Regions from separate parts of the Streptomyces sp. NPDC079020 genome, predicted to be linked through region 3. Evidence: predicted binding sites of a transcription regulator. Region 3 holds the regulator's gene; each other region holds the start of a gene.
The links. The regulator HrcA, encoded in region 3, represses chaperone genes, less so after heat shock. The targets are predictions, from matches to a motif close to TTNGCACTCNGNNNNNCNGAGTGCNAA.
Positions count from the first base shown of each region.

Region 1: a site for HrcA is predicted at 2,655-2,681, ahead of groES (co-chaperone GroES). Genes of this name have one in related genera too.
Region 2: a site for HrcA is predicted at 2,167-2,193, ahead of groL (chaperonin GroEL). Genes of this name have one in related genera too.

Region 1 covers NZ_JBITUB010000006.1:247,026-251,531, forward strand. Annotated here, with positions in the region: gene ACIGJO_RS15045 (hydroxyacid dehydrogenase) at 1-403, shown strand, start outside; gene groL (chaperonin GroEL) at 517-2,139, opposite strand; gene groES (co-chaperone GroES) at 2,239-2,547, opposite strand; gene ACIGJO_RS15060 (hypothetical protein) at 2,702-2,986, opposite strand; gene ACIGJO_RS15065 (polysaccharide deacetylase family protein) at 2,983-3,903, opposite strand; gene ACIGJO_RS15070 (methyltransferase domain-containing protein) at 4,035-4,506, shown strand, end outside.
Region 2 covers NZ_JBITUB010000003.1:165,475-169,980, forward strand. Annotated here, with positions in the region: gene thrC (threonine synthase) at 1-1,003, shown strand, start outside; gene ACIGJO_RS07880 (MoaD/ThiS family protein) at 1,033-1,308, shown strand; gene ACIGJO_RS07885 (cold-shock protein) at 1,722-1,928, shown strand; gene groL (chaperonin GroEL) at 2,357-3,979, shown strand; gene ACIGJO_RS07895 (ABC transporter ATP-binding protein) at 4,223-4,506, shown strand, end outside.
Region 3 covers NZ_JBITUB010000001.1:761,259-765,764, forward strand. Annotated here, with positions in the region: gene ACIGJO_RS03490 (nitronate monooxygenase) at 1-808, opposite strand, end outside; gene dnaJ (molecular chaperone DnaJ) at 940-2,079, opposite strand; gene hrcA (heat-inducible transcriptional repressor HrcA) at 2,080-3,096, opposite strand; gene ACIGJO_RS03505 (MBL fold metallo-hydrolase) at 3,261-3,992, shown strand; gene ACIGJO_RS03510 (DUF3097 domain-containing protein) at 4,034-4,506, shown strand, end outside.

The DNA.
Region 1 (4,506 bases), on a different contig from region 3:
GCTGGCGCAGGTGTGCGCGCGCAGCTCGGTCCTCTCCGTCCACGCGCCGCAGCTCCCGGCCACCCACCACCTCATCGGCGCGGAACAGCTGGCGCTGCTGCCGGACGGGGCGACGCTGATCAACACGGCGCGGGGTTCGCTGGTGGACGAGGAGGCACTGCTCCCGGAGCTGGTGAGCGGGCGGCTGCACGCGGTGCTGGACGTCACGGAGCCCGAACTCCCGCCGTCGCAGTCCCCGTTGTACGACCTGCCGAACGTCCTGCTGACCCCGCACATCGCGGGCTCGCTCGGCAATGAGCTGTACCGGATGGCCGACCGGTCCCTGGACGAGCTCGAACGTTTCGCCCGGGGGCTGCCGTTCGCGGACCCGGTGACGCCGGGGGTGCTGCACCACTCGGCGTGAGCCGCCGGCACGACGCACCGAGGCCCGGTGCCCCCGCGACGGGGGTACCGGGCCTCTGTGGTTGCCGTTCCGGTACGGCGCGCTGCCGTACCGGAACGGCGTACTGCGGCGTACTAGTGGGAGTGACCGTGGCCGTGACCGGCCTCGGCCTCTTCCTCGGCCGGCTTCTCGACGACCAGGGTCTCGGTCGTGAGCAGCAGCGACGCGATGGACGCGGCGTTCTCCAGGGCGGAGCGGGTGACCTTGACCGGGTCGATGACGCCGGCCTTCACCAGGTCGCCGTACTCGCCGGTGGCGGCGTTGAAGCCCTGGCCCTTGTCGAGCTCGGAGACCTTCGAGGTGATGACGTAGCCCTCGAGGCCGGCGTTCTCGGCGATCCAGCGCAGCGGCTCGACGGCGGCACGGTGCACGACCGCGACACCCGTGGCCTCGTCGCCGGTCTTGCCGAGGTTGCCCTCCAGGACCTTGACGGCGTGGACCAGAGCGGAGCCACCACCGGAGACGATGCCCTCCTCGACCGCGGCGCGGGTCGCGGAGATGGCGTCCTCCAGACGGTGCTTCTTCTCCTTGAGCTCCACCTCGGTGGCGGCACCGACGCGGATCACGCAGACGCCGCCGGCCAGCTTCGCGAGGCGCTCCTGGAGCTTCTCGCGGTCCCAGTCGGAGTCCGTGGACTCGATCTCGGCCTTGATCTGGTTGACGCGGCCCTTGACGTCGGCCGTGTCGCCGCCGCCGTCGACGATGGTCGTGTCGTCCTTGGAGACGGTCACGCGGCGGGCGGTGCCCAGCACGTCCAGACCGGCCTGGTCGAGCTTGAGGCCGACCTCCTCGGCGATGACGGTCGCGCCCGTGAGGGTGGCGATGTCACCGAGCATGGCCTTGCGGCGGTCGCCGAAGCCCGGGGCCTTCACCGCGACGGCGTTGAAGGTGCCACGGATCTTGTTGACGACGAGGGTGGAGAGCGCCTCGCCCTCGACGTCCTCGGCGATGATCAGGAGCGGCTTGGAGCCACCGGCCTGGATGACCTTCTCCAGCAGCGGGAGCAGCTCCTGGATGGAGCCGATCTTGCCCTGGTGGATCAGGATGTACGGGTCGTCGAGGACGGCCTCCATACGCTCCTGGTCGGTCACCATGTACGGGGACAGGTAGCCCTTGTCGAAGGCCATGCCCTCGGTGAACTCGAGGTCCAGACCGAAGGTGTTGGACTCCTCGACGGTGATGACACCGTCCTTGCCGACCTTGTCCATCGCGTCCGCGATGAGCTCGCCGACCTGGGTGTCCTGCGCGGAGAGCGCGGCCACGGCGGCGATGTCGGACTTGTCTTCGATCGGACGGGCGGTCGCGAGGAGCTCCTCGGACACGGCCTTGACCGCGGCGTCGATGCCCTTCTTCAGGGCGGCCGGGGAGGCGCCCGCGGCGACGTTGCGCAGACCCTCGCGGACGAGCGCCTGGGCCAGCACGGTGGCGGTGGTGGTGCCGTCACCCGCTACGTCGTTGGTCTTGGTCGCCACCTCCTTCACGAGCTGGGCACCGAGGTTCTCGTACGGGTCGTCGAGCTCGACCTCGCGCGCGATGGTGACACCGTCGTTGGTGATGGTGGGAGCACCGAACTTCTTGTCGATGACGACGTTGCGGCCCTTGGGGCCGATCGTCACCTTGACCGTGTCGGCAAGCTTGTTGACGCCGCGCTCAAGGGCGCGACGGGCGTCCTCGTCGAACTTCAGAATCTTCGCCATGGGCTGTTCTTCCCTCTCAAAACGAACTGCGCCCCTGACCACCCGGCTAGTTATTTCGCAGGGGGCCAGGGGCGCAGAACAGAAGCAAACGTGGGTGAATTACTTCTCGACGATCGCGAGCACGTCGCGGGCCGAGAGGACGAGGTACTCCTCGCCGTTGTACTTCACCTCGGTGCCGCCGTACTTGCTGTACAGAACGACATCGCCGGTCTTGACGTCGAGCGGAAGGCGCTCGCCGTTCTCGAAGCGGCCCGGGCCCACGGCCAGGACGACGCCCTCCTGGGGCTTCTCCTTGGCGGTGTCCGGAATGACCAGGCCAGAAGCCGTGGTCTGCTCGGCGTCGAGCGGCTGGACCACAATGCGGTCCTCGAGCGGCTTGATCGCAACCTTGGTGCTGGTGGTCGACACGATCCGGTCTCCCCCTTCGGAGATCTCACGGGGTTTAACAGTCTTTGGGTGGCGACCAGGTCGATCCGTCGTCGCGGGTGCCGGACCTGCCCTGCCGCACAGTGGTGCTGGCACTCTCCAGTGGGGAGTGCCAGACCTGAGACTATGACCGCGATTAGCACTCGGTCAAGCGGAGTGCCAATTCACCACCCTCGCGTCGCGCGGAGGACCGCGCCGCGGGGGGCGCGGAGGACCGCGCGGCGAGCGGCCGCTGACCGCACGCGCCCCGGCCCCCCTTGAGCACCGCGGACTTCGGTGACGGCGACCGGCCGCCCATCTGCTGGGCCGCCTTGCGTCCCAGCCGTTCGATCGGGTCCACCGACTGCGCGCACCCGGCGGTGACGGTGAGGAGCGCACCGGCCGTCAGCAGCCCGGCCAGCAGCCGGTGCGCGCGCGTCATACGTAGTCCTCCAGCCGGGCCACCGCGTACCCCTTGTCGGTGACCGTCTTCATGACCCGTCGGATCATGTCCGGCATGGAGCCCTCCCAGTCCTCGCGCCCGCGGAAATGGGTGAGGATGATGTCGCCCGGGTGCAGGTCCCGGTCCCACTCGCGCCATTCCATGTGGTCGGGGAACGCCTCGGCGGACCACAGGGGCACGGCCGTCACCCCGCAGGACTTCGCGACGGCCAGGGTGTCGCGGTTGTAGTTGCCGTACGGCGGCCGGAAGAGGGTGGGCCGCTTCCCGTAGCGCTTCTCGATCCTGGCCTGCTGGTCGCAGATCTCCTTCTTCTGCTCGTCGTAGGAGAGGCCGGGCAGATAGCGGTGGTTCAGCGTGTGGTTGTTGAGGGTGACGCCGCGCTTCTGCATCTGCGCGAAGTAGCCGTAGTCGTCGTTGATGACGTAGTCGCTGAGGAACGCGCTGTAGGGGATGCCGAGTTCCGTCATCATCCGCAGCAGCTCGGGGTCCTTCTCCGCGCCGTCGTCCATGGTGAGGAAGACGATCCGCTCCTTGGTGGGAACGGTGGTGAAGACGGGCGGCAGCGCGTCGCCGTCCGTGACCTCGAAGCCCTCGCGGGTGGTGATGCGCGGTTTCACCGCGGGCGGCGCCGGGGCGGCCAGCGGGACCCCGGCCAGCCCCCACTTCTTCGCCGCGACGGCACGGGCGGCCTGCTTCCGCCTGACCTCCTGGGCGTACGTGTCCGGGGCGCGGGCGGGTCCGGCCTGCCGGGCCGGTCCGCCCGGCTGTCCGGAGGCGGGCCCGTCCCGCTTGTCCGGGGCGCCCGCGCCGCCGTCCGGCCCGGCGGCGCATCCGGAGCCGATCACGGCGACCAGCAGCGCCGCCAGGACCAAGGAGCCCGGTCTGCGCCTCTTCATGCCCAATTTTTCCTTTTGTCTTACTGGTTGCATGGCGCCGCATCCTGCCAGCCCGTCGCCGGGCCCCCACCCCGACACCGCCGCCGGAACCGCCCGGTCCCCCGGCTGGCTCACACGGAACCTGGCTCACAATGGACCGGGTGAACGCACCTACCCCCACCGGTCCCGCCGGCCCCACGGACCCGCTCGCCGCCTTCGCCGCCCTGCGTACGCCGGAGGGCACCGGACTCCTGGCCGCGCTGCGGGACCACGACCCCGCACAGGAGCTGGCCACCGCCACCCGGCTGCGCCGTACGCACCCGGCGGATCTGGTGTCGGCGGCGCTGGGGCAGGCGCGGCTGCGGCAGCGCGCGGTGGCGAAGTTCGGCGCCGAGGACGCGTACCGGATGTTCTTCACGCCCAACGGTGTGGAACAGGCCACCCGTACATCGGTCGCCGCCCACCGCGCCGGACGGTTCGCCTCGCTCGGCGTACGGAGCGTGGCGGACCTGTGCTGCGGGATCGGCGGCGACGCCATCGCCCTGGCGCGCGCCGGGATCCGGGTGCTCGCCGTGGACCGCGACCCGCTGACCGCCGAGGTCGCCCGTGCCAATGCCGAGGCGC
Region 2 (4,506 bases), on a different contig from region 3:
CAAGGCCGACAACCTCGCCCGTGAACTGGGTGTCACCGGCGGTCTGTACGTCAAGGACGACTCCGGCAACCCGACGCACTCCTTCAAGGACCGCGTCGTGGCCATCGCCGTCGAGGCCGCCCGCGCCTTCGGCTTCACCACCCTGTCCTGCTCCTCCACCGGCAACCTCGCCGGTGCGGTGGGCGCCGCCGCCGCCCGCGCCGGCTTCCGTTCCTGTGTGTTCATCCCGCACGACCTGGAACAGGGCAAGGTCGTCATGGCCGCTGTGTACGGCGGTGAACTGGTCGGCATCGAGGGCAACTACGACGACGTCAACCGCTTCTGCTCGGAACTCATCGGCGACCCGCTCGGCGAGGGCTGGGGCTTCGTCAACGTCAACCTGCGGCCGTACTACGGCGAGGGTTCCAAGACGCTGGCGTACGAGATCTGCGAGCAGCTCGGCTGGCGGCTGCCCGACCAGATCGTCATCCCGATCGCGTCCGGCTCGCAGCTGACCAAGATCGACAAGGGCCTCCAGGAGCTGATCGGGCTCGGCCTGGTCGAGGACAGGCCGTACAAGATCTTCGGGGCCCAGGCCGAGGGCTGCTCCCCGGTCTCCACCGCCTTCAAGGCCGGCCACGACGTGGTGCGGCCCCAGAAGCCGAACACGATCGCCAAGTCCCTGGCGATCGGCAACCCGGCCGACGGCCCGTACGTCCTGGACATCGCCCGCCGTACCGGTGGTGCCGTCGAGGACGTCAACGACGAACAGGTCGTCGACGCGATCAAGCTGCTGGCCCGTACCGAGGGCATCTTCGCCGAGACGGCGGGCGGGGTGACGGTCGGCGTGACGAAGAAGCTGATCGAGGCCGGGCTGCTCGACCCGACGCTGACCACCGTTGTCCTGAACACCGGTGACGGCCTCAAGACGCTGGACGCGGTGGCCGCGACCTCGCAGGCGACCGCGACCATCCGGCCGAGCCTGGACGCGTTCCGCGAAGCCGGCCTCGCCGCCGCCCTCTGACCACCCGAGACCGAAGAAAGGCACCCCTCATGAGCGTCAAGGTCCGTATCCCCACCATCCTCCGCACCTACACGGACGGCCAGGCCGAGGTCGCGGCGGAGGGCACGATCCTCTCCGAGGTCATCGAGTCCCTGGAGGCGAACCACCCGGGTATCGCCGCCCGTGTCCTGGACGACCAGGGCAAGCTGCGCCGCTTCGTGAACGTGTACGTCAACGACGACGACGTGCGCTTCGAGGGCGGCCTGGAGGCGGCCACCCCGGACGGCGCCGGCATCTCGATCATCCCGGCCGTCGCCGGAGGCTGACGACTTCGCAGTGTGACCCCTGTTGCCCCCTCCGCGAGAGAAGCGGAGGGGGCAATTCTGCATGGTTGAGCACGGTACAGTTGGGGAAGCCCCCTCCGCTGCCCGCGTCGCCCGCATATGAGAATGCGCCCGGCCGCGATAAGAAGCAGCCAATATGGTTGAGCACCTTGCGTCATAAGTGCCCTTTGTCGGGCCCGACTTGCCCGGGAATCCCATGTATTCCTCGTATTCGCGTGTTCAGCCATGCCCAGAATTCTCGTCCGATTGACCTGTTGCAGAGGGCAGTTGGACAGATACATTCGGCCGCGGTCGACGCGCTACGGCGCACACAACCTCTCCTGTCGGAGGGTGAGTTCTGACCCGGGCCCGCGAAGTGCGGTCCTGTGCAAGGGCCAGTAATAGGGGAGTTAGGCATGGCTCAGGGCACCGTCAAGTGGTTCAACGCGGAGAAGGGGTACGGCTTCATCGCGGTCGACGGTGGTGCGGATGTTTTCGTCCACTACAGCGCGATCCAGATGGACGGGTACCGCACCCTCGAAGAGGGTCAGCGAGTTGAATTCGAGATCTCGCAGGGCCAGAAGGGGCCGCAGGCGGACATGGTCAAGCTCGCCGTCGGCTGAGCTCGGCGCGGTCGGCCAACGACACCACTCACGCACTGAGGGCCTGTACCCCCTGGGGTACAGGCCCTCAGCGCGTCCGCGTCCCGCCCGGCGGGTCCGGTCGGCGCGTTCCGGTTGGAGCGTTCCGGTTGGAGGTTCCGGTTGGAGCGTCCCGGGCGGGGCGGGTTGTGCGCCGTGGTCCGGGGGCGCGTGCGCCCCCGTTCCGGCCCTGCGGGGTGTCCACAAACCGTGGCACCTGCTTGCACTCGCAGGGGTCGAGTGCTAATCATTGGCGTTAGCACTCTCCAGGTGAGAGTGACAGAAACTTGGACCGGGCCGGTGAGGCCCGCAGGCGCGGTGGGGCAAGGAACCACCGGGCAGGCAGGCCGTCCGTCGCGGGCGCCACTCGGTCCGGAGAAATCCACCCCTGTCCGGGAGGACCACTTCACATGGCCAAGATCATCGCGTTCGACGAGGAGGCACGGCGCGGTCTCGAGCGCGGGATGAACCAGCTCGCCGACGCCGTCAAGGTCACCCTCGGCCCCAAGGGCCGTAACGTCGTCCTCGAGAAGAAGTGGGGCGCGCCCACGATCACCAACGATGGTGTTTCCATCGCCAAGGAGATCGAGCTCGAGGACCCGTACGAGAAGATCGGTGCGGAGCTGGTCAAGGAGGTCGCCAAGAAGACGGACGACGTCGCCGGCGACGGTACGACCACCGCCACCGTTCTCGCCCAGGCGCTCGTCCGCGAGGGCCTGCGCAACGTTGCCGCCGGTGCCAACCCGATGGCGCTCAAGCGGGGCATCGAGAAGGCCGTCGAGGCCGTCTCCGCCGCTCTGCTGGAGCAGGCCAAGGACGTGGAGACCAAGGAGCAGATCGCTTCGACCGCCTCCATCTCCGCCGCCGACACCGAGATCGGCGCCAAGATCGCCGAGGCGATGGACAAGGTCGGCAAGGAAGGCGTCATCACCGTCGAGGAGTCCCAGACCTTCGGGCTGGAGCTTGAGCTCACCGAGGGTATGCGCTTCGACAAGGGCTACATCTCGGCGTACTTCGCCACCGACATGGAGCGTATGGAGGCGTCGCTCGACGACCCGTACATCCTGATCGTCAACTCGAAGATCGCCAGCGTCAAGGACCTGATCCCGCTGCTGGAGAAGGTCATGCAGTCGGGCAAGCCCCTGCTGATCATCGCCGAGGACGTCGAGGGCGAGGCCCTGTCGACCCTGGTCGTCAACAAGATCAAGGGCACGTTCAAGTCCGTCGCCGTCAAGGCTCCGGGCTTCGGCGACCGCCGCAAGGCCATGCTCGCGGACATCGCCATCCTCACCGGTGGCACCGTGATCTCCGAGGAGGTCGGTCTCAAGCTGGAGAACGCCGGCCTGGACCTGCTCGGCCGCGCCCGCAAGGTCGTCATCACCAAGGACGAGACCACGATCGTCGACGGTGCCGGTGACAGCGACCAGGTTCAGGGTCGCGTCAACCAGATCCGTGCCGAGATCGAGAACTCCGACTCGGACTACGACCGCGAGAAGCTCCAGGAGCGCCTCGCGAAGCTGGCCGGCGGCGTGGCCGTCATCAAGGCCGGTGCCGCGACCGAGGTCGAGCTCAAGGAGCGCAAGCACCGCATCGAGGACGCGGTGCGCAACGCCAAGGCCGCCGTCGAGGAGGGCATCGTCGCCGGTGGTGGCGTGGCGCTGCTCCAGGCCGCGGCTGTCTTCGAGAAGCTCGACCTGACCGGTGACGAGGCCACGGGCGCCAACGCCGTGAAGCTCGCGCTGGAGGCCCCGCTCAAGCAGATCGCCGTCAACGGTGGTCTTGAGGGCGGCGTCGTCGTGGAGAAGGTCCGCAACCTGCCGATCGGTCACGGCCTCAACGCCGCGACCGGCGAGTACGTCGACATGATCGCCGAGGGCATTCTCGACCCGGCGAAGGTCACGCGTTCCGCCCTGCAGAACGCCGCGTCCATCGCCGCGCTCTTCCTCACCACCGAGGCCGTCATCGCCGACAAGCCGGAGAAGGCCTCCGCGGCCGCTCCGGGCGGCATGCCGGGCGGTGACATGGACTTCTGATCCTTTCCGGGAGACCGGAGGATCGGACCTGTCCGACATACCGAGGGCGGCACCCCCTGCGAAGGGGGTGCCGCCCTCGGGCGTTCTCGGCTGCCGCCGCGGGCTGGGTACGGGCGGGCGACAGGGCGGCAGGGTGGAGCGGCGGGACGTCGGGTGGGACGGCGGGACGTGCCCGCGTGGGCGGGCGTGGTCGACTTCCGTCCGCTGATGGTGATTCCGGTGGGCGAGCGAGGGGGAGAGCGGATGAGTTCGGCGACGGAGGCGGGCGGCGCGAGCGTCAGCAGTACGGCGGAAGACGGCGGGGAGGGCGGCGCGGCGGTCGGCGCGACTGACAGGAGCGCGACTGACAGCAGCGCGGCGGGCGGCGGGGAGGGCGGCGCGACGGGCGACGGCGGCGGGGAGAGCGGCGCGGCGGATCGCGCCGCTGACAGCGCATCCGGACAGCCCACCCCCCTGCGTCTCCTCCTCGGCCGGGTGCGGCCGCACTGGCGGTTGCTCCTGTGGGCCGGTCTGCTGTCGCTCGCCGG
Region 3 (4,506 bases):
AGGCCCGGGTCAGGGCCGTGCGGACGAACAGCGGGTTGGTCAGGGACCGCTTGTGCACCGGATGCGCCCCGGACTCGGGGCAGATGAGGAAGGCCGTACCGAGCTGGGCCGCGTCCGCCCCGGCCGCGAGCGCCCCGGCGATCTGGGAGCCGCGCATCATCCCGCCCGCCGCGATGACCGGCAGCTGCACGGTCTCGCGGACCTGGGTGACGAGGGAGAGCAGCCCGATGCCGGTGTTGTCGGCCTGCGGGTCGTCACGGTGCGTGGACTGGTGGCCGCCCGCCTCGACACCCTGGACGCAGAGCGCGTCGGCGCCCGCCCACTGGGCGCACTGCGCCTCCTCGGCGCTGGTGACCGTCACGATGGTGTACGTGCCCGCCTTGGCGAAGGCGTCCAGCGTGTCGCGGGTGGGGCAGCCGAAGGTGAAGGAGACCGCGGGGACCGGGTCCTCCAGGAGGATCGCGACCTTGGCCTCGTAGCCGTCGTCGCCGCTGGTGTCCGGATCCCCGAGCGGGGTCTCGTACCAGAGGGCCTCACCGGCGAGCTGCTGGCAGTAGACCTCGACGGCGCTCGGATCGGCGAGCGCGGGCTGCGGCATGAAGAGGTTGACGCCGAACGGCCGGCCGGTCAGTCTGCGGACCTGTTTGATCTCGTTGTACATGCCGTCCGTCGTCTTGTACCCGGCGGCGAGGAAGCCCAGCGCGCCGGCTTCGGCGACGGCGCCGACGAGCTCCGGGGACGAGACGCCGCCCGCCATCGGGGCCTGCACGATCGGATACCGGCAGAGATCGGTCAACTCGGAGGACATGACCGCATCGTGCCATGTCCGGCGCACAGTGCCGAATCAGCCATGGGACAGCGTGACCGGTATACCGCTGTACGCCGCACCGCCCGCCGGTACAGGACCGACGGGCGGTGCGGTGACAGGCCAGGACCGGCTCAGCGGCCGTTGAAGGCGTCCTTCAGCCGGGAGAACAGTCCTTGTTGACCTGGCTGAAACTGGCCGGTGGGCCGCTCCTCGCCGCGCAGCTTCGCCAGCTCGCGGAGCAGCCGCTCCTGCTCCGGGTCCAGCTTGGACGGGGTCAGCACCTCGACGTGCACGATCAGATCGCCGCGACCGCCGCCGCGCAGATGCGTGATGCCGCGCCCGTGCAGCGGAACGGACTGGCCGGACTGGGTGCCCGGCCTGATGTCGATCTCCTCCAGGCCGTCGAGCGTCTCCAGCGGCACCTTGGTGCCGAGCGAGGCCGCCGTCATGGGGATGGTGACCGTGCAGTGCAGATCGTCGCCGCGCCGCTGGAACACCGCGTGCGACAGCTCGTGGATCTCGACGTACAGATCGCCGGCCGGTCCGCCACCGGGGCCGACCTCGCCCTCGCCCGCGAGCTGGATGCGGGTGCCGTTGTCCACGCCCGCGGGGATCTTCACCGTGAGCGTGCGCCGGGAGCGGATGCGGCCGTCACCGGCGCACTCCGGGCACGGCGTCGGCACGACCGTGCCGAAGCCCTGGCACTGCGGGCAGGGCCGTGAGGTCATGACCTGGCCCAGGAAGGACCGGGTGACCTGGGACACCTCACCGCGTCCTCGGCACATGTCACAGGTCTGCGCGGAGGTACCGGGGGCCGCGCCCTCGCCGCTGCACGTCGTACAGACGACCGCCGTGTCGACCTGGATGTCCTTGGTGGTGCCGAACGCCGCCTCGGCGAGGTCGATCTCCAGCCGGATCATCGCGTCCTGGCCGCGCCGGGTGCGCGAACGGGGTCCGCGCTGCGAGGCCGTGCCGAAGAACGCGTCCATGATGTCGGAGAAGTTGCCGAAGCCACCGGCTCCGAAACCGCCCGCGCCACCCGCGCCGCCGGAGGCGGACAGCGGGTCGCCGCCGAGGTCGTAGACCTGCTTCTTCTGCGGGTCCGACAACACCTCGTAAGCGGCGTTGATCTCCTTGAACCGCTCCTGGGTCTTCGGGTCCGGGTTGACATCCGGGTGCAGCTCGCGGGCGAGCCGCCGGAATGCCTTCTTGATCTCGTCCTGAGATGCGTCGCGGCGCACGCCGAGTACGGCGTAGTAGTCCGTGGCCACTTACGACTCCGCCAGGATCTGTCCGACGTAACGTGCCACTGCGCGTACCGCTCCCATCGTTCCGGGGTAGTCCATGCGGGTCGGTCCGACCACGCCGAGTTTGGCGACTGCCTCGTCGCCCGAACCGTAGCCGACCGCGACGACGGACGTGGAGTTGAGGCCCTCGTGGGCGTTCTCGTGCCCGATACGTACGGTCATGCCCGAGTCCGTTGCCTCACCGAGCAGCTTCAGCAGGACCACCTGCTCCTCCAGTGCTTCCAGCACCGGCCGGATCATCACAGGGAAGTCGTGCCCGAAGCGGGTGAGGTTGGAGGTGCCGCCGATCATCAGCCGCTCCTCCGTCTCCTCGACCAGTGTTTCGAGAAGGACGGAGAGCACCGTGGAGACGGTGGCCCGGTCCTCGCTGTCGAAGGATTCCGGCAGCTCCTGCACCAGCTGCGGGACGTCCGTGAAACGGCGTCCGACGACCCGGCTGTTGAGCCGGGCCCGCAGATCGGCGAGAGAGGTCTCGCCGAACGGCGCAGGGCAGTCGATCATACGCTGTTCGACCCGGCCCGTGTCGGTGATCAGCACCAGCATCAGCCGGGCGGGCGCCAGCGCCAGCAGCTCCACATGCCGCACCGTCGAACGGGTCAGCGAGGGGTACTGCACCACGGCGACCTGCCGGGTCAGCTGCGCGAGCAGCCGTACGGTCCGGCCCACGACATCGTCGAGGTCGACCGCGCCGTCGAGGAAATTCTGAATGGCCCGGCGCTCCGGCGAGGAGAGCGGCTTGACGCCCGCGAGCCGGTCGACGAAGAGCCGGTAGCCCTTGTCCGTCGGGATGCGCCCCGCACTGGTGTGCGGCTGGGCGATGAAGCCCTCGTCCTCCAGCACCGCCATGTCGTTGCGGACGGTGGCCGGGGAGACCCCGAGCTTGTGCCGTTCCGTGAGCGCCTTGGAGCCGACGGGCTCCTCGGTGCCGACATAGTCCTGGACGATGGCGCGCAGCACTTCGAGTCTGCGTTCGCTGAGCATCGCGCACACCTCCAGCTGTCGTCTCCGGTGTCTGCCTGGCACTCTGTGCGTTCGAGTGCCAGCAATCCCCCCGGCCAGTGTACGGGGGCGGGGTGCCCCCCAGGCAAGGGCGACCGGCCACGCTACCCCGGGACCGCGCAGGTCGTTGCCGATAGCGTCGCCGCATGGACGTCTCTTGGGAAGAGTTCGGCTGGGAGCGGTTGGGCCACGGAGTGGGCCGGCGGCGGCTTCCCGGGTGGGATGCGACGGTCGCGCTGGTGGCCGGAGCGGACGGCGCGCTGCTCTACGACACCGGGTCGACGCTGCGCGAGGGGGTGGAGCTGCGGAACCAGGCGGAGGCACTGCTCGGGCGGAGAGTGACACATATCGCACTGAGCCACCCCCATTTCGATCATGTACTGGGCACCGCGGTGTTCGCCGGGGCCGAGGTGTACGGATCGGTCGGACTCGCCGCTCTCCTCGGGGGCGCGGCCGAGGAGCTGTGCGCCTCCGCCGTACGCCACGGAGTGCCCGAGGAGGAGGCCGCACAGGCGGTGGACGTCCTGGTGGTCCCGCGCCACGAGGTGCGCGGGGAGCACACACTCGACCTCGGCGGCGGGCGGCAGGTCCTGCTGGCCGACGCCGGGCCGGGGCACACCGGCCACGATCTGGCGGCGCTGGTGCCGGGCGCGGGCGGGGAGCGGGCCGTGGTGCTCTGCGGCGATCTGGTCGAGGAGTCCGGCGAACCGCAGGCGGGCCGGGACGCGGTCACCTCCCGCTGGCCCGCCGCGCTGGACAGGCTGCTGGCGCTCGGCGGCGAGGACGCGCTGTACGTACCGGGGCACGGCGCGGTGGTGGACGCGGCCTTCGTCCGGGCCCAGCGCGACCGGCTGGCGGAGCGCTTCGGCGTGTCGTGAGGGACCCCCGGCGCGGGCCCGGCCGGCCTTATCGTCGTGCCATGCGCAGCTACCAGCCGGACCTGACCCCGCCGTGGAAGAAGTCCGCCCCCGTCCCGGAGGTCCCCGCCGAGCCCGATCTGGTGGTGGAGGAGGTCTCCACCGGTTTCTGCGGTGCCGTCATTCGCTGCGAGAAGACGGCCCAGGGCCCCACGGTCACCCTGGAGGACCGCTTCGGCAAGCACCGGGTGTTCCCGATGGAGCCGCGCGGCTTCCTGCTGGAGGGCCGGGTGATCACGCTCGTACGCCCGTCGGCGGCGGGGCCCGTCCGGCCCGCGCGTACGGCCTCCGGCTCGGTGGCGGTGCCGGGAGCGCGGGCGCGGGTGGCGCGGGCCGGGCGGATCTATGTGGAGGGCCGGCACGACGCGGAGCTGGTCGAGCGGGTGTGGGGCGACGACCTCCGGATCGAGGGCGTGGTGGTCGAGTATCTGGAGGGCATCGACGACCTCCCGGCGATCGTGCGCGAGTTCTCGCC